DNA from 3 places in the Bacillus sp. FJAT-53060 genome. Region 2 is predicted to be linked to each of the others. Evidence: predicted binding sites of a transcription regulator. Region 2 holds the regulator's gene; each other region holds the start of a gene.
What was found. The regulator Rex, encoded in region 2, represses fermentation and respiration genes when NADH is low (regulators of the CRP and FNR family bind a similar motif). The targets are predictions, from matches to a motif close to TTGTGAAATATTTCACAA.

Region 1 (4,186 bases), on a different contig from region 2:
GAAGTTCCCCTTCAATTAATCGCAAGCCAAGAAATACAGCAACGGTCGCAATCGATAACATGGAAAAGAAATCGAGAGCAAACGATGAAAGAAATGCGACCTTCAGTGTGCTCATTGTCGCCTTTCGATATCGCTTTGACACCTCCGCGATATTGCGAGAGTGCTTTTTGCTAATACCTAAGTAGCGAAGTGTTTCAAGGCCACGGAGGGAATCAGTAAAATGATTGGATAATTTCTCATACGATCTCCATTGTTTGGCCGCTTTACGCTGGGCGACAAGGCCTAACAAAATCATAAAAACAATTAAAATCGGCAGCGTCACAATTAAAATGACGGCAGATGTTTCATCTAGTGTCCAAACATAGACAAGAACCATCACCGGGATTACGGCCATGTTTACCATTTTCGGCAAAAACAGCTGTAAATACTGACGATATTGGGCAATTCCCTCCATCGCTAATGTCACAAGCTTTCCTGTTCCTTTTTTCTTTGTGAAGGCTGGACCTAAACGAAAGAGTTGATCTAACAGCTGCTTTCGTACGTCTGCTCCAATTCGGGAAGAATAAGTGAACATGACTCTCTCCCGAATGAAGGTGAGACCGTGCCGCACAAGAAAGGCAGCAAGAAACAGTAAAACATAAGGCGTTGCCTGCGCGAGGCTTTTCCCATCAAACAGCGTTGTTATGGCATGTGCCAGCCACTGTGCTTGGAAAATTATACTTGCTCCTTGAATGAGTGACACAATACCTAAGAGGGCAAGAAGCCCTCTCATTCCCTTTAATTGAAGCAAGCGTTTATCCATCAGTAAGTCATTGGCTCCTTACCGCTTACACGCTTACGGAAGACATAGTAGCTCCAAATTTGATACCCAAGCACAAAAGGCAGCAAAGAAATGGCGACAATCGTCATGACCGTAAGTGAATAAGATCCTGATGCAGCGTTTTGAATGGTGAGATCGAACGCATGGTTGATTGAACTAATCATCACACGCGGGAACAATGCGGTGAAAAGCATCGTCACAGTCACCATGATGCCTGCTCCTGTGAATAAGAACGTCCAGCCATCACGCTCTTTTCTCATAAAGACAAGAGCCGCTATATAACAAACCACAATCAGCCCCGTTAAAGGAATGGTGATGATAGGGCGGACTGTATAAATGTCTGTTTCGATGATGGACACACCGACAAATAGAACAAGAACTGGCAGTGCGATCAGCAAGATACGCTGGCCAAGCTTTCTTGCACGCTGTCTCAAATCTCCCTCTGTACGAAGTGTGACAAAAATCAATCCGTGCAGGAGGCAAAGAACTGTCACTAACACCCCGCCGATCACTGAATAAAGATTCACAAAGTCTGTGAAACCAGCGTACATATTCATGCTTTGATCAATTGGCATCCCGCGTAAAATACTTGTGAATAGCACACCGAGCAAAAACGGCGGAAGTAGACTGCCACAGAATATGACCCAGTCCCACGTTTTGATCCAAGAAGCTTTCTCGACCTTCCCTCGGAACTCAAAGGCGACCCCCCGCCCAATAAGCGCTAATAGGAGAACCGCAAATGGAATATAGTATCCACTGAACATCGTGGCATACCAGTGAGGAAACGCTGCGAATATAGCGCCGCCAGCTGTAAGGAGCCACACCTCATTCGCATCCCAAAAAGGACCAATCGTATTGATTAAAATGCGGCGCTCATGCGCATCCTTTCCAAGCAACTGCATAGACATCCCTACACCAAAATCAAATCCTTCTAAGAAGAAAAAACCAACAAATAATAATGCGACAAGAATAAACCAAATCTCGTTAAGATATGCCATGATATGCGCCTCCATCAAATGGATCTGTAGATAGGTCCGTTTCATCCTTTTGATCTGTATCCTCTTCAGAATGTGCCCCTTTTTTAATTTCTCGAATGAATAAGTAGGCAAGCACGATGACAAGAATCAGATAAATGGTCGTAAAGCTAATGACTGAGAATAACAGCATGCCATAAGATACGTTCGGTGAAATCGATTGAGCGGTCGTCATCATGCCAAAGACGGTCCACGGCTGACGCCCGATTTCAGTCATGATCCAGCCGGCTGAGTTCGCAATAAACGGGAACGCAATCATCCAAACCATAAAGCGTAAATACCATTTGTTTGATTCAAGTTTCTTTCTAAAGCTCAAGTACAAGCCCATCATACTAGCAAAAATCATGAGCATTCCTGCACCAACCATGATTCTAAAGCTCCAGAATGTCGTTTTTACTGGAGGAATGTAGTCTCCTGGGCCAAACTTCGCTTCATATTCTTTTTGAAGTGTTAGCATGCCTGGAACATCTCCACTGAACTTCTGATAAGCCAAATAACTTAAAGCAAACGGAATATTGATTTCTCCAGAGTTTTCTTTTTTATCTGTGTTAATGTTGGCAAAAAGTGTCCAAGCGGCTGGATCTCCACTATCCTGCCAAAGGGCTTCACTTGCTGCCATCTTCATCGGCTGTGATTTCATTAGGTGCTTCGCTTGATCATGTCCAGAGAACGCCACACCCAAGCCCGAAATGAGCGCGAGTACCATGGCAATCTGGAATGATTTTTTAAAAAAGGTGATTTCTTGTTTTTTGATCATTTTATAGGCACTAACTCCTGCAATAAAGAAAGCACCTGTTGCCAGCGCACCAAACAGAACGTGCGGGAACTCAACCCAGAGCTGCGGATTCGTCACAAGAGCTCCAAAATCATTCATCTCTGCACGGCCATTTTTAATGACAAATCCGACTGGCTCCTGCATAAATGAGTTGGCGAGTAAAATCCAAAACGCCGAAAAGATTGTACCAAGGGAAACTAGCCAAATACACAATAAGTGGATTTTCTTCGGTAGACGATCCCAGCCGAAAATCCATAGTCCAATAAATGTAGATTCAAGGAAAAAGGCTAATAGTGCCTCAATGGCAAGCGGTGCACCAAAGACATCACCAACAAACCTTGAATAGTCAGACCAGTTCATCCCAAACTGAAATTCCTGCAAAATCCCTGTCACCACACCTACTGCAAAGTTGATTAAGAAAAGATGACCCCAAAACTTCGCCATCTTTTTATAGATGTCTTTTTTCTTCACCACATAAAGGGTCTGCATCAATGCGACGATAAACACCAAACCTATAGACATAGGAACAAAAATAAAATGAAATAATGTCGTTGAGGCAAATTGAAATCTTGCTAAAAATAGCTCACTCACAGCCTACATCCTCCCTTACTTTCACATGCCGAATGATTCGAATTCCTCATGCTCAGAATTTCACAAAAAGTCCACTGATTGTTCAATTATTCACAAATAAAAGTCCGTTTTTAAAATGGTTTACTCGGTGAACTTTTACCCTTGATTTTCATTCGGCTAGTTATTTATACCTGTACTTTACACCCATGCACTTCAAAAATAAAGTAGTTTTTACCTAAAAATTGGGTGATGTTGTGTCAGTTGTTTGAATACTTTGTCAAAAATATGTGACGGAAAGAAAAAAATCACAAAAAAATAGCACTGCCTCTTAGTTTCAGCGCTTTGATTATGTTTGGGGTTCCCCCAACCAAATAACACAAACCAAAAAATACAATTTATGGTAGGTGGAAATCCGATTTTCCTCGTTAAGGGAAAAATCATTCCATTTTGAAGAGAGGGCTTTGTTAGCTGTATCTAATGCGAGTTCCTTTGTCCCTTCTTTTATTGCTAATTCTTCAACTAATTCAATCAACTTTCTTCCGATAATTAAATCATCTCCTGAAAAAACAAGGTGTTAAGTTTAGCCATTCAATAATATGGATGTTTTAGTTAGCTAAAAAGATTAATGACAGAATGGGAGTACAAACCGGTATTATTGCACTGTTAAATCATTCAATAGATATAATAAAATAAATAATATATCCCGATCCATTTTTGGGTATGTGTTTTTTTACAATTCAATAGACAAAACATTCCGGAAAGCGTCTAAGTTCAAATATATCGTTCAGTTACTAAAAGTAACAATGTATACATTTTGATAGGTTATCAAAAACATTTGAACGTGCCGACGCATATAACGAAGGGATGAACGAGCTTGAATACAATGAAGCAGCTAAGATTGGGTGTAACAGAATGACATGTATCCAACTTTGAGCGTTCTTTGCCTTTTACTATATTAGTTAGATGGAATCCACCGTCACCTTTGGT
Region 2 (4,186 bases):
ATTGATAGCCGCCTTGATCTTTAAAAGCCTGCTGCAGCCTGTCATAGGTTTTCATTAGGGAATCTAGCTCTGACCCTGTGGAAGAAGCCATTTTTTCCTCAATGGATCTCATCTCTTGTTCCATTTCTTTTAAATGATCAAAAACCGATAGCAGTTCGTCTTTTAACGTACGTATAGACGTCACATCGGTATGCTGTGCTAAATATCCGATCGATAGGCCTTTCGGTTTGATGATCTCACCTTGTTCGTAAGTCATTTGACCGGCAATGATTTTCAAAAGTGTGGATTTGCCTGCTCCGTTACGACCGACAATGGCAATACGATCCTTTGCTTTGACTTCCAATTTTATATTCGTTAAAACGGTATCAGCGCCAAACGATTTGGACAGCTGATTCACTTGTAGAATCATCATGTAACTTCACCTCTGCTATAATATGTTAAGTGTAGCTTATCAGCAGTAAACCGGCAAATCCTACATACGATTGCCATAGTCAAATGAAAGACAGATAGGAAAAAATAGTGTATGATTTGAGTGAGGGAGCGTTAAAAGATGAGTCAATTTAGCCACTTTAACGAACAAGGAAGGGCGAAGATGGTCGACATTAGTGACAAATCGTCTACAGTGAGAACCGCCGTTGCTGCTTCAAGCGTTCGAATGATAAAAGAAGTGTTTCAGAAAATACAACATCGTGACATTGGAAAAGGGGATGTGCTGTCTGTCGCACAGGTTGCTGGCATTATGGCAGCAAAGCAAACATCCAACATCATTCCAATGTGTCATCCGCTTGCACTAAAAGACGTTGATATCTCCTTTGATTGGGAGGAAGATGGAAATGCGCACATTCTAAACATCCAAGTACAGGTGAAAACAACAGGAAGTACGGGTGTGGAGATGGAAGCGCTCACTTCTGCTTCAGTATGTGCACTGACCGTTTACGACATGTGCAAAGCGATCGATAAAGGCATGATCATCGGTCCTACCTATCTAGTTGAAAAGACAGGCGGGAAAAACGGTGATTTTCACAGAGCATCTGATATTTAAGTTGGAGGATCTTATATGAATATAGACCAGTCAAAAATTCCACAAGCAACAGCCAAACGTTTGCCGCTTTACTACCGTTTTTTAAAAAATCTACATGCATCAGGAAAACAAAGGGTGTCATCCGCAGAGCTTAGTGATGCAGTCAAAGTGGATTCTGCAACCATTCGCCGAGATTTTTCGTACTTTGGCGCACTTGGGAAAAAAGGGTATGGCTATAATGTCGATTACTTGTTGACCTTCTTCAGAAAGACCCTTGACCAAGATGAAATGACGAATGTCATGCTCATCGGTGTCGGGAATTTAGGGACTGCTTTTTTACACTATAATTTCATAAAAAATAATAACACAAAAATTTCAATGGCTTTTGACGTCAATGAGAGTAAAATAGGAAGTGAGATAGGCGGCGTGCCTGTCTATGATTTGGATAAGCTTGAAGAGCATGTTCAAGAGGTAGGGGATATTCCTGTTGCGATTTTGACAGTACCTGCCGTAGTAGCTCAGTCCATTACAGATCGTTTGATTGCCCTTGGCATCAAAGGAATCCTTAACTTTACGCCGGCTCGATTGAATGTGCCGGAACACATTCGAATTCATCATATAGATTTGGCGGTTGAACTTCAGTCTCTTGTTTATTTCTTAAAGCATTACTCTGTTACACAGGAGGACTGAAAAAGGGGTAAAGGGGGTGGAGCAAATGGGTCCGATCGGTCCTGGTAGTTTGGTTCTGATTGCGATTGTCGCGCTCATTATTTTTGGGCCGAAAAAGCTTCCTCAATTAGGAAGAGCAGCAGGAGATACATTACGTGAATTCAAAAATGCTACAAAAGGTTTAGCTGATGATCAGGAAGAAAAAAAGAAAAAAGAAGATCAGTAGAATAGGATGAGCTTCATGAATGTCAAAGATATGCCGCTTATGGAGCATATTGTGGAACTGCGAAAACGTTTAGTGATTATTGTAATGTTTTTTGTCACCTTTATGGTGGCAGGTTTTTTTCTCGCTAAGCCGGTCATTGTGTATTTGCAAAATACTGATGAAGCGGCAACACTGACATTGAATGCATTTAAGCTCACGGATCCATTGTACGTGTTTATGCAGTTCGCATTTGTCATTGCTTTGGTTTTGACGTGTCCCGTTATTTTATATCAGCTCTGGGCGTTTATAAGTCCTGGTTTATATGAAAAAGAAAGAAAGGTGACACTTGCTTACATTCCAATTGCACTGCTATTATTTTTGAGCGGTGTGTCTTTCTCTTATTTTATTTTGTTTCCGTTTGTCGTCGATTTTATGATGCGAATGTCGAATGATTTACATGTGGAGCAAGTGATTGGAATTCATGAGTATTTTACATTTCTGATGCAGTTAACACTTCCATTTGGTTTTTTGTTTCAGATGCCAGTTGTGTTGATGTTTCTCACAAGACTGGGCATTATCACACCGATGTTTTTATCGAAAATACGCAAGTATGCCTATTTTGTCCTCATTATCATTGCCGCACTCATTACACCGCCAGAGCTTGTTTCTCACCTCATGGTTACTTTGCCAATGCTCGTATTGTATGAAGTGAGTATTGCCATTTCAAGAGTGACCTATCGCAAAATGCAGCAAACAGAGGAGAAAGACAGTCATTATGTCTCATAAAAAAGCATCGTGATTCAACATGTGATCACGATGCTTTTTATTGTGAAAGGAATTGATGGATCGAAGAAATTGATGCTTGAAATATGCAGGCTCCTGCGGAACGAAATCATGTACATCTACTTCTCTGCTTTCCTCACGTCGTTCTCCGGCTTCATCAACGTCAAATTCCTCCACCTGAATTTTTTCACATTCCCCTGTTAAAAGCTGCCTGCATCAATTAGCCTTGCTCTGTAAAGACCAGCGACTTCTTCTTTCTGTAAATGAACGTTCATCTGCTCTTCTTGATTGAGATAAAGATACACAGGGCAAAACTCACGGTCGATGAACGAAGGCATATGCATTTCATCCTTTATCACACCTGTAAAGGTAAGGTCATTAAAAGAGATGGAGAGACCGAGCTCTTCTTTCACCTCTCTCATGCATGCCATCAGAAGGCTGTTCATTTTGCGAGAAGATGGCGTGCTGCTATGATATCAAGCAGAGAAGGAAAATCCTTTTTTGCGGGACTTCTTAGCTGAAAATGGAAATAGACTGTGTCATCTTCCTTTTTTAAAAGCCAAAAATGAAATGTTTCATGCCAAAGCCTTGAGAATGTACATCAGACCGGTCGGCAATCGTTTCATGCTGCTCGTTCATGAAACTGAGTTTTTCCTTTTCCATAAAAATATGTCCTGCATAAAAAACCATTTTACAAGCGGCGGAAAATGGTTTTTGATTTATTTTTGCTGTTGTTTTTTCAGTTTGACTGAGAAAGCAAACATTTTAAACGCGATATTGATATTATAGGCCGCAAACACCATCAACAAAATGCTGTAAAATGACCACATGTCACCTGGATTTTGAATGGCCATATAGGTGAACGCCACACCTATGGCAAAATAAATAATGCCCCATACGACAGGGTTTCTCATGAGAAAAAGCCTCCAATAATCATTTGCATTGTTTGAGATTGTTCTTCAATCATTTTTTTCACTGGCTCAATCTGCACAAGAATGACGAGCGAGTTCATCAGCATATGTGCGCCGATTGGAACAATGATTCGTTTTGTTTTCACATATAAAAAGGCAAAGGTAAAGCCCATCGTTGTATAGAGCAATAAATGGGCAAAATCAGTGTGCACAGCAGCAAAAACCAATGAACTGACAAGTGCCCCAATGAAGAAATTTGTCTTTTCATAGATCACACCAAAAATGATTTTTCGGAAAATGATTTCCTCTAATATCGGTCCAATCAGGGCGACAACGATCACAAGCCAAGGAACGGCATCCATAATGGATAAAATAGCTTGTGTATTTTCTGACTCACGTCCAATGCCAAACGCATATTGTTCAATCACGCCTGCAATCGATTGCGCAAAGAGGGAAAGAAAGAAACCGCCAATGATCCAGGCGATGGCAGAGCCGGCTGAAACCGGTGCTTCATTCCGAAGTGAAGCTTTTGGTACTGTTCGAAGGATGAGCAAAATGATGATTAACCCAATACAGAAGCTGATGATTGTCCAAGTT
Region 3 (4,186 bases), on a different contig from region 2:
CAGGAACTGGTGTAGAGGCAGGGATTGCCATCGTTATTTTGGCTATTGTTCTTGACCGAATTACACAAAATATTAAGACCAAAAAAACTAGGGGGGATGTTTAATGTTTAAGAAAATTGTAGGAGTAAGTGCGGCAGCGATTTTGACTTTAGGATTAGCTGCTTGTGGTAGTTCAGCGAGTAATAAGGACGCATCAGTTGGAGAACAGGTGAAGTATAAGATTACTGGAATTGATCCAGGTGCGGGTATTATGGAAGCAACAGATAATGCTTTAAAGGATTACGATTTATCTAAGTGGTCAGTGACTTCAGGGTCTAGTTCTTCCATGACTGCGTCTTTAAAAAAGGCCTATGATAAAAAAGATCCAATCATCATTACTGGATGGAATCCTCATTGGATGTTCTCTAAGTATGATTTGAAGTATTTGAAAGACCCTAAAGGTGTTTATGGTGAAGCAGAAGAAATTCATACAATTACAAGAAAAGATTTTGCAAAAGATCAACCACAAGCAAATAAATTACTTAGCCAGTTTAATTGGTCTGAAGATGACATGGGAGAAGTCATGCTTGCGATTCAAGAAGGGAAAAAGCCAAAGGATGCGGCGGCGGACTTTGTGAAGAAACATGAGGACTTAGTAAGTAAGTGGACAAAAGGTGTAGATAAGGTGAATGGTGAAAAAATTAAACTTGTCTACGTTGCTTGGGATAGTGAAATCGCTAGTACAAATGTTGTAGGAAAAGTGTTAGAGGATTTAGGTTATAACGTAACGCTGACTCAAGTCGAAGCTGGGCCAATGTGGACAGCAATCGCTGATGGAAGCGGAGATGCTTCGCTTGCAGCATGGTTACCACAAACACATAAAGTATATGCAGAGAAATTTAAAGGCAAATATGAAGATGTGGGTACAAGTATGAAAGGTGTTAAAATTGGCCTTGTGGTTCCGACCTATATGAAGAACGTCAATTCAATCGAGGATTTGAAAAAATAGCCAAATATGTTGTGTTTCCCTTATATTAGAAGGGAGCATATAGAAAAAGCAGTCTGCTCAAAAGCGGCTGCTTTTTTCTTATACTAAGGATGATGGACGAGTTGTCGATGGTTGAAGAGACAATCATGATCTTCCTGATGGTGGTGGAGTGAGTAGCTGGATGTGGCAGTAGCAGATCGAAATGTTCAAGGAAACGTATGATTGCAATTGCTATATCCCTGATCTCATCGGTCATGGGACAAGAGCAAATGAAGAGCCATTTTCAATGAGAAAAAGCGCCCGTGAGGACATCTCATGGATTAGGTAGCATGCGCAAAGCCGTACAGTGATTCTCGTAGGATTCTCACTTGATGCGCAGATTGCCGTTGATGTTTTATCCACATCATAGAAAATAGCCGTCATCAACAGCGCTCTTGTGATGCCTCTGCCTCTTACGTACCTGCTATTAAAGAAAGATTGGTTTATTCAGCTTCAAGCCGAGAAGCTCGGAATACCAAGCCATGCAGATGGAGCACTATGCAACTGATTCAAAACATTTGCTGAAGGAAACCCTTCAAACGATGTTCCAAGAAAAAATCTCCATTACAAGCTCCAAACACATTTCAGTAAGCGAAGGCACGTATTCTCGTCACAGTGGGAGAAAGAGGCATTATGAAACGGTCATCGAAAAAATAATCAATGCACACCCGCAGTGAGGTGTCATCGTTCCAGCCATTGGTCATACGTTTACATTTGAAAAGGAAGAACTTTTTACTGAAATGGTCAAATCCTTTGTGGAGATGCGTGATGTACCAGCGGATTTAATGGGAATCACCAGACAGGTAGCTGTAGAGGTGGTTATGTTCGGAGAAGGGGTTGTCAACTCGTCAATCCAATATCAGGTTTTTGCACCCATTTGGTTTGTCATCGGTCATGTGTTTATTTGTATCGGGGTATGATCAACGGGGGACCTTAGAGAGTGGGGCAGCTTTCTTTGTGAAAATATGTATGGAGACAGCGGTTTGAAACCATAATAAGAGTGTTCACAAATTCGATACATATTTTTTTGAGCAATCCCCTTGCAAAAGTTTGTGATGTATTGCACAATATAAATGTGAAAATATTCACAAACAAAACAACTTAGTTTTACGGGAGGATGAGGAAACATGACAAATGAGAAAGTAAACAAAGTAGCACTTATTGGAGCAGGTTTCGTTGGCAGTAGTTATGCCTTTACATTAATAAATCAAGCGATCACAGATGAATTGGTTGTTATAGATTTGAACCAGGACAAAGCAATGGGTGACGTGATGGATTTAAACCACGGGAAAGTTTTTGCCCCGCATCCTGTGAATACATGGTATGGAGATTATGAGGATTGTCAGGATGCAGATATTGTGTGTATCTGTGCTGGAGCGAACCAAAAGCCAGGTGAAACAAGACTTGACCTTGTTGAGAAGAATTTAAATATATTTAAAGGCATTGTAGAAAATGTCATGAAAAGCGGATTCGATGGCATTTTCTTAATTGCCACAAACCCTGTTGATATTTTGACATATGCGACTTGGAAATTCAGTGGACTTCCAAAAGAAAGAGTGATTGGTAGTGGTACCACTCTGGATACCGCAAGATTTAGATATATGCTCAGTGAGTACTTTGAAGCAGCGGCGTACAACGTGCATGCGTACATCATTGGAGAGCATGGGGATACAGAGCTTGCTGTTTGGAGTCATGCGAATATCGGAAGTGTACCGATCACAGAATTAATGAAGAGAAATGACCAATACAAACAAGAAGACTTAGATGAGATAATGGAAAATGTTCGTCACGCCGCTTACCAAATTATTGAGAAAAAAGGGGCCACATACTACGGCGTAGCGATGAGTTTAGCTCGCATCACAAGAGCGATCTTGCATAATGAAAACAGCATTTTGACTGTCAGTACGTATTTAGATGGAGAGTACGGAGCAGAGGATGTCTACATTGGTGTACCTGCCCTTGTGAACAGAAATGGTGCAACAAACGTGATGGAGCTTGCACTAAATGACACAGAAAAAGAAAAATTCGAACATAGTGTGAAAGTGTTAAAAGAGATCTTGGCTCCTCATTTTTAATCAATCAAGGCAACCTATCTGAGCAGAAAAGGATGAATCGTTATGTGGCAGCAAATCTATGATCCGTTTGGTAATGAGTTCGTGAGTGCATTGGTGGCAATGCTTCCAATTTTATTTTTCCTACTTGCATTAACCGTATTTAAGTTAAAAGGTGTTTTAGCCGCTTTTTTTACCTTAATCGTCAGTTTTGTAACAGCTGTTTTCTTCTTTCATATGCCAATTGAAAAGGCATTATCTGCTGTGCTGCTCGGTATATCTAATGGGCTGTGGCCGATTGGATATATCGTCATCATGGCCGTATGGCTCTATAAAATTGCTGTGAAATCAGGAAAATTTGATGTCATTCGTTCTAGTATTGCAGGGATCTCTCAAGATCAACGTCTTCAGCTCTTATTAATTGGTTTTAGTTTTAACGCATTTTTAGAGGGCGCAGCTGGATTTGGTGTACCGATTGCAATCAGTGCTGCCTTACTAACAGAGCTTGGGTTTAAACCACTCAAAGCTGCGATGCTCTGCTTAATTGCCAATGCTGCATCTGGCGCATTTGGTGCAGTGGGAATCCCAGTCATTACAGGGGCGCAAATGGGTAATATCACACCGCTCGCTTTATCTCAAACTCTTGTGTATACGATTCCGTTTATTTCGTTCTGTATCCCGTTTCTACTGATTCTGATTGTAGACGGCTTCAAAGGGATCAAAGAAACTTTGCCAGCACTACTTATTGTTAGTGGAAGTTATGCCATTTTGCAAGCTGTGACGATGGTCACTATGGGTCCTGAGCTTGCCAATATTATTTCAGCCTTAGCAAGTATGGGGATCTTGGCTTTATTTCTTCAAAAATGGCAGCCAAAACATATATATCGTGAAGAAGGAGCACCAGCCATTGAACAAAAGCAAACGTATAGCGGCATTGAAGTCATGAAAGCATGGTCTCCGTTCTATATCTTAACTGCTGTTATTACAGTATGGAGTCTGCCAGCATTTAAAGCATTGTTTGCTGAAGGAGGACCACTGAACTGGACGACGATTTTAGTGAAAGTGCCGTTTCTACATCAGCAAATTGTGAAATTACCGCCAATTGCACAAACAGAAACTCCAATTGATG

Region 1: a site for Rex is predicted at 3,299-3,316, ahead of WAX46_RS04975 (cytochrome ubiquinol oxidase subunit I). Genes of this name have one in related genera too.
Region 3: a site for Rex is predicted at 2,080-2,097, ahead of WAX46_RS13450 (L-lactate dehydrogenase). Genes of this name have one in related genera too.

Annotation. Positions count from the first base shown of each region.
Region 1 is NZ_JBAWSW010000008.1:11,980-16,165, forward strand. It holds gene cydD (thiol reductant ABC exporter subunit CydD) at 1-802, opposite strand, end outside; gene cydB (cytochrome d ubiquinol oxidase subunit II) at 802-1,818, opposite strand; gene WAX46_RS04975 (cytochrome ubiquinol oxidase subunit I) at 1,805-3,220, opposite strand.
Region 2 is NZ_JBAWSW010000049.1:6,126-10,311, forward strand. It holds gene WAX46_RS13950 (ABC-F family ATP-binding cassette domain-containing protein) at 1-412, opposite strand, end outside; gene moaC (cyclic pyranopterin monophosphate synthase MoaC) at 551-1,042, shown strand; gene WAX46_RS13960 (redox-sensing transcriptional repressor Rex) at 1,058-1,711, shown strand; gene WAX46_RS13965 (twin-arginine translocase TatA/TatE family subunit) at 1,737-1,916, shown strand; gene tatC (twin-arginine translocase subunit TatC) at 1,932-2,681, shown strand; gene WAX46_RS13975 (NUDIX domain-containing protein) at 2,879-3,109, opposite strand; gene WAX46_RS13980 (YdiK family protein) at 3,398-3,592, opposite strand; gene WAX46_RS13985 (CPBP family intramembrane glutamic endopeptidase) at 3,589-4,186, opposite strand, start outside.
Region 3 is NZ_JBAWSW010000043.1:14,011-18,196, forward strand. It holds gene opuAB (glycine/proline betaine ABC transporter permease subunit OpuAB) at 1-104, shown strand, start outside; gene WAX46_RS13435 (glycine betaine ABC transporter substrate-binding protein) at 104-988, shown strand; gene WAX46_RS13440 (hypothetical protein) at 1,489-1,683, shown strand; partial or broken gene WAX46_RS13445 (YfcC family protein) at 1,783-1,926, shown strand; gene WAX46_RS13450 (L-lactate dehydrogenase) at 2,134-3,081, shown strand; gene WAX46_RS13455 (L-lactate permease) at 3,124-4,186, shown strand, end outside.